Regions from separate parts of the Streptococcus sp. 116-D4 genome, predicted to be linked through region 2. Evidence: predicted binding sites of a transcription regulator. Region 2 holds the regulator's gene; the other holds the start of a gene.

Region 1 (3,415 bases), 930 kb from region 2:
CTACGATTGCCACAGTTGGTGTCAATGAGTAGTCAGCAATTGGGTATTTGCGGTTGTTTGCTTTATCAGAGATAACGGCAAATGGTGTCACCTCAGATCCTGTACCAGATGTAGTTGGAATCGCGATGAATTTAGTCTTCTTACCAAGCAATGGGAATTTGAAGGCACGTTTACGGATATCCATGAATTTTTGTACAAGGTCACGGAAGTCCACTTCTGGTTGCTCGTAGAAGAGCCACATTACTTTAGCAGCGTCCATTGGTGATCCACCACCAAGAGCAATGATTGTATCTGGTTTGAAGGAACGCATAATCTCAGTACCACGTTCAACTGTAGTGATATCTGGATCTGGTTCTACATCTGCAAAGATTTGGTAAACAACCTTATTGCGACGAAGGTCAAGTTGTTCGATGATACGATCAAGGAAGCCAAGCTCTACCATAGCGTGGTCAGTAACGATCATGACACGCTCAACGTCACGACATTTTTGAAGGTATTGAATTGAATCACGTTCAAAGTATGTTTTTGAAGGAAGTTTCATCCATTGCATGTTATTTCTCCGTCTTCCGACTTTTTTGATATTCAAGAGGTTAATGGCGCTAACGTTATCCCCAACTGAGTTACGTCCGTAAGAACCACATCCGAGTGTCAATGATGGCAAGAAGGCATTATAAACATCCCCGATACCACCGAAAGTAGAAGGTGAGTTACAGATAACACGAATAGCTTTAACAGCTTTACCAAATTCTTTAGTCAATTCTTCATCAGCTGTATGGATAGCTGCTGAGTGCCCAAGACCGTTAAATTCAACCATTTGACGAGCTTTTGCAATACCGTCTTCGCGACTTTCAGATTTCAAAACTGCGATAACTGGTGATAATTTTTCACGAGTCAACGGCTCGTTTTCGCCAACTTCTTTACATTCTGCAGCAAGAATGTTTGTTCCTTCTGGAACTGTAAATCCTGCTTGCTCTGCAATCCAAATTGCTGGTTTACCAACGATGTCAGCGTTTAATTTTGCACCAGCACAGTTTTTGCTATTTGCTTTCACGCCGAAGCAGAATTCTTCTAGAAGGGCTTTTTCTTTTTTGTTTACAAAGTAAGTGTGATAAGATTTGAACTCTGCTACAAATTCATCGTAAATTTCTTTATCAATGATAACCGCTTGCTCTGAGGCACAGACCATACCATTGTCAAATGATTTAGACATGACGATATCGTGTGCAGCTTGGCGGATGTTAGCTGATTTTTCAACATAAGCTGGAACGTTTCCGGCACCTACCCCAAGAGCTGGTTTACCACATGAGTATGCAGCTTTAACCATGGCATTACCACCTGTTGCAAGGATTGTTGCAACACCTTCGTGGTTCATAAGTGCACTAGTTGCTTCCATAGATGGTTCAGTGATCCACTGTACACAGTTTTCAGGCGCTCCTGCTTTAATAGCAGCATCACGAACGATTTGAGCTGCGTGAGCTGATGATTCTTGAGCTGATGGGTGGAAGGCAAAGACGATTGGATTACGTGTCTTCAATGAAATCAACGCTTTAAAGATTGCTGTTGAAGTTGGGTTTGTTGTAGGAGTGATACCACAAACAACACCAACCGGTTCAGCGATGAGAGTCAAACCTGTTACATCGTCTTCTTCGATAATGCCAACTGTTTTAGTGTGACGCATGTTGTTTACTACGTGCTCACAAGCAAACAAGTTCTTAGTTGCTTTATCCTCAAATACACCACGCCCTGTTTCTTCAAAGGCATGTAAAGCCAATTCTCCGTGGGCATCCAAAGCTGCCACTGAAGCTTTTGCTACGATGTAGTCAACCTGCTCTTGGTTCAACTTACGCATTTCTTCAAGGGCAACGAGAGCTTTTTGCACCAAACCATCGACATGCTTTTCAGCAGCAAGTTTCTTTTCCTCTGGTGTCACAGTTTTTTTATCAGCCATATTTTCCTCCATAGCTTTCAAGGATTGCAAGTCCTTTGTTAATTTTTTCACAAGTTTATTATAACGCATTATTTCAACTTTGTAAACAGTTTCATAAACATTTCACAAAGAATTTTTAGTTCCTTGTGAAATGTTTTTCATTTTCTTTTCTTATCAGGCTTTTTCTTCAAAGTTTGTGAAATTTATTTCAAATATTTTTTATTTCACAAACTTGTTTGGAAGAAGGACTTGGAAATTGATAGATTTTCTAGTAAGCGCTTACTTTTTATTTCTAACAATACCTCCTTTGATAAGGAGGCTTTATTTTTGTTGAAAAATGCCTTGTTTAAAAGTCCCTTCATAAACGACTTCTTGTTCAGTTGTTAGTTTTCCTTTTCCATCAGCCTGACCATTTACAAAATCACCCTCGTATGTCCAGCCTTCTTTAGATTGAAAGGTACCTTTTCCATTGAATGCTCCATTTTTGAAACCACCTGTATATTGGTCTCCATTTTGGAAGGTAATGGTACCTTGCCCATTCATTTTTCCACGGACAAGACTGCCATCGTAAACAATCGTTCCATTATCAAGCTTTAGAACACCTTTTCTGGGCATATTTAGAAAAAAGACGAGTACAGCACAAAAAACAATGACAACTACTGCTAGAGTCTCTAAAAGTGGACGAGTCAGATAGACAAGATACTTTTTGTAAAAATTCTTAAGATTTTCCATCTTCACTCTCCTTTTTTAAACGTTCTAACCAAGCTTGACAACCCTCTTGAACACGCTGATAGGTCTCCTCAAAATCTCCTGTATACCAAGGATCTGGAACACTTTCAGATGCAAATGAGTATATCTTATCTTGACAGCCTACTGGACACATCTGACGTAAGTCAGAAACATTTGAAGCATCCATTCCGATAATATAATCAAAGGATTCAAAATCTTCCTTACTAATCTGAAGCGATGTTTTGCCTTTTTCATAAGGAATCTCATACTCTTGAAAAATCCCTTGAGTTCCCTTATGAATCGGATTGCCATGTTCCCAAGAGGACGTCGCTCGACTTTGGATTTCATAATTATCTGTCATTGATTTCATAACAAACTCGGCCATAGGGCTACGGCAAATATTTCCCAGACAGACAAAGACTAGTTTTTTCATCCCATTTCCTTTCTTTTATAGAAAAACGGGAGTTAGTAATCCCGTTTTATTTTTCAATTGCACCTTCTAATGAAGCTGTTTCTTTAAGCGGTAACACGGTCTTGATAGCTGCTAGTTCAAAAGTCAAGTAAACTCCATCTACATCAAGAACAATCGTTCTCTTCTCAGTATCTACTTCATCCACTGTTCCGTAGAGTCCACCGATTGTGATCACTTCATAGCCTTTTTGAAGCTTGTTCAAACTTTCCATACGCTTTTGTGCTTGTTTCTTTTGAGAACGTTGCATAAAGAACATCAAGGCAAACATACCTACAAGCATGATCACA
Region 2 (3,415 bases):
ATGGCAATCCTTCTAGTATTCATAGTCATGGCCGTCAAGCTGGAAAACTCTTGCGAGAAGCTCGTCAGGAGCTAGCTCAGTTACTGGGGACAAAACCTCAACATATTTTCTTCACTTCTGGTGGAACTGAAGGCAACAATACTGCTATCATTGGTTACTGTCTTCGTCATCAAGAACAAGGAAAACATATTATCACAACTGCCATTGAGCACCATGCCGTCCTTGAAACCATTGATTACTTGGTTCAACACTTTGGTTTTGAAGCAACCATTATCCAACCAGAAAATCAAGAAATCACAGCCCAACAAATTCAAGAGGCTTTACGTGACGATACGATTTTGGTTTCTACCATGTTTGCCAATAATGAGACAGGAAACCTACTGCCCATTGCTGAAATTGGCCAAATACTCAAGCAACACCCTGCTGCCTATCATGTCGATGCAGTTCAAGCTATTGGTAAAATCCCTATTCATCCAGAAGAATTGGGCATTGATTTTCTCACTGCTTCAGCCCATAAATTTCATGGTCCTAAGGGAATCGGATTTCTCTACGCATCTAGCATGGACTTTGATTCCTATCTCCATGGTGGAGACCAAGAACAGAAAAAACGTGCAGGAACCGAAAATTTAGCTGCCATCGTAGGCATGGTTGCAGCCCTAAAAGAGGACCTAGAACAACAAGAAGAACATTTCAACCATGTACAAAATCTAGAAACTGCCTTTCTGGCAGAGCTAGAGGGAGTTCAGTATTACTTGAATAGAGGCGACCACCATCTCCCTTATGTTCTCAATATTGGATTTCCTGGTCAGAAAAACGACCTCTTACTCCTTCGTCTAGATTTGGCTGGAATTTCAATCTCCACTGGCTCAGCCTGCACTGCAGGCATTGTCCAGTCTAGCCATGTTCTTGAAGCTATGTACGGAGCAAATTCAGAACGCTTGAAGGAATCCGTTCGGATCAGTTTGTCGCCACAAAATACTGTTGAAGACCTACAAACTCTCGCAAAAACCTTAAAAGAAATTATCGGAGGTTAGCCATATGGCATTTGAAAAAACCATTCAGTTAAAAAATTGTCCTTACGACTACACTCTTAGCCCATCTGTTAAAAAATTCACCCTTAAGGACAACACCTTTTTTGAGACTAAGATTGGTAACTATGAATTGACTCGCCTTTTGGAAAAAGTTCCGAACAGCGGTGAGGGATTCCAACTCAAAATCATTATTAACAAGGAACTTACAGGTGCTAAAATTAATATAACCGACAAGTTTGGACTACGTCTAGTTGATATTTTCAAATCAGAAGACCACCACATTCATCAGGAAAAATTCTACTTCCTCATGGATAGCTTGGTAGAACGTGGTATCTTTATAAAATCTGAAAGATAGGGCCCATATGTTTGAACTGACCTATAAAGACAGCTATCATATAGAGCGCACTCTCAAGTATGAAGACTATGAAGCTCTCATGCTGGCTCTGTCAGGATGTGTGACTCTGCCAGATACACTTTATGTAACTTCTCTGACTTTTAAGGGGCAGGAAGTTTACCAAGGACTGGTCGGAGACCTCTACCGTTTTCTATCACATGCAGATTTTTTACATTAAAACTAAGATTTTTCTTAGTTTTTTCTTGTTTTTGTTGATTTTTTCACAATGTTTCTATAAAATAGAAGAATAGAAAGGTTGTGATTTTGTGAAAGATAAACAGTCTGCTATTCCAAAAGCTACAGCGAAAAGACTCTCTCTCTACTATCGAATATTTAAGAGATTCCATGCAGAAAAGATTGAACGTGCCAACTCTAAGCAAATTGCAGAAGCTATCGGTATTGATTCAGCGACCGTACGTCGTGATTTTTCCTATTTTGGTGAACTAGGTCGGCGTGGTTTCGGCTACGATGTCAAAAAACTGATGACATTTTTTGCCGATTTGCTCAATGATAACTCCATTACCAATGTCATGCTAGTGGGGATTGGTAATATAGGCCATGCCCTTCTCCACTACCGCTTCCACGAGCGTAACAAGATGAAGATTATTATGGCATTTGATCTAGATGACCACCCTGAAGTCGGTACCCAAACTCCTGATGGTATTCCCATTTACGGGATTTCTCAAATCAAGGAAAAAATCAAGAATGCCGATGTCAAGACTGCGATCTTAACGGTTCCCAGCGTCAAGTCACAAGAGGTTGCTAATCTCTTGGTGGATGCTGGCGTGAAAGGAATTCTCAGTTTTTCACCAGTCCATCTGCATTTACCAAAAGACGTGGTCGTTCAATATGTCGATTTGACAAGTGAACTCCAAACCCTCCTCTACTTCATGCGAAAAAAGGATTAGAAAGCGAACATCATTTTATGAAAAAACCAGTTATTGGGATTACAGGAAACGAAAAAACTCATCCAGTTGATGATATCATGTTGAGCTACGCAGCAAAAGGCTTTGTTGAAGGTGTGAAAGACGCTGGAGGGATTCCCATCATCCTACCGATTGGTGATCAAGAAATGGCTAGCCACTATATCAGTATAATTGACAAGCTCATCTTGACAGGTGGGCAAAATGTTGATCCAAAATTCTATGGTGAACCGAAAGCCATTGATAGTGATGACTACCACCTTCAAAGAGATATCTTCGAACTGGCCCTCATCAAAGAAGCTATTAACCAGAAAAAGCCTATTTTCTCCGTCTGCCGTGGCACACAACTCTTTAACGTTGCCATGGGTGGAACTTTGTACCAAGATATCGAAGACCACTGGCAGGATTGTTCGGCTGAGTACACAAGCCAGCGCTTGGTAACAGAACCTGATACAGTTCTTCGAGAAATCTATGGAGAAATTTCCCATATTAACTCTTTCCACCATCAGAGTATCAAGGACTTAGCACCAAATTTAAAAATTGCGGCTCATGATCCTCAAGATGGTATCATTGAAGCTGTCATGAGTACAGATGATACTGCCTTTCTCGGTGTCCAATGGCACCCAGAATTACTATTTGAAAATCGCCCCAAAGATAAAAACCTCTTTGACTATGTCGTTAATGAACTTTAGATTAAATCTGTCTTTTCACGATAACTAAAGTAACTGGAGTGAGAGACAATCAAATGGTCCAAGAGGACAATACCCATCAGTTCGCAGGCTTCTTTTACAAGTTTAGTCACATGATCATCATTTCGGCTAGGGGCTACTGCTCCTGAAGGGTGATTGTGGACCAAGATGAGTGAAGTCGCCATATGCTTGACGGCATAGTGAAGAATCTCTCGCGGTTCAGCAATACTGCGAGTGGCTGAACCGATAAAAATAGTCTGTTGATGAATGATTTGATTTTGAGTATTGAGATAGAGCGCCACTAGGTGCTCTTGTTTTTTATGGCCCAATTCCTGCTGCATCTTCTTGGCCAACTTTTGACTGCTGAGAATACTTTCC

Evidence for each region. Region 2 encodes Rex, which represses fermentation and respiration genes when NADH is low (regulators of the CRP and FNR family bind a similar motif). Its sites were predicted from a motif close to TTGTGAANTANTTCACAA; they were not measured.
Region 1: a site for Rex is predicted at 1,984-2,001, ahead of adhE (bifunctional acetaldehyde-CoA/alcohol dehydrogenase). Genes of this name have one in related genera too.

The regions. Positions count from the first base shown of each region.
Region 1 is NZ_AP021887.1:214,857-218,271, reverse strand. It holds gene adhE (bifunctional acetaldehyde-CoA/alcohol dehydrogenase) at 1-1,948, opposite strand, end outside; gene UKS_RS01115 (MORN repeat-containing protein) at 2,249-2,659, opposite strand; gene UKS_RS01110 (low molecular weight protein-tyrosine-phosphatase) at 2,646-3,089, opposite strand; gene yajC (preprotein translocase subunit YajC) at 3,136-3,415, opposite strand, start outside.
Region 2 is NZ_AP021887.1:1,139,976-1,143,390, forward strand. It holds gene UKS_RS05850 (cysteine desulfurase family protein) at 1-1,034, shown strand, start outside; gene UKS_RS05855 (DUF1831 domain-containing protein) at 1,039-1,386, shown strand; gene UKS_RS05860 (DUF4649 family protein) at 1,394-1,603, shown strand; gene UKS_RS05865 (redox-sensing transcriptional repressor Rex) at 1,692-2,333, shown strand; gene UKS_RS05870 (gamma-glutamyl-gamma-aminobutyrate hydrolase family protein) at 2,351-3,040, shown strand; gene radC (RadC family protein) at 3,037-3,415, opposite strand, start outside.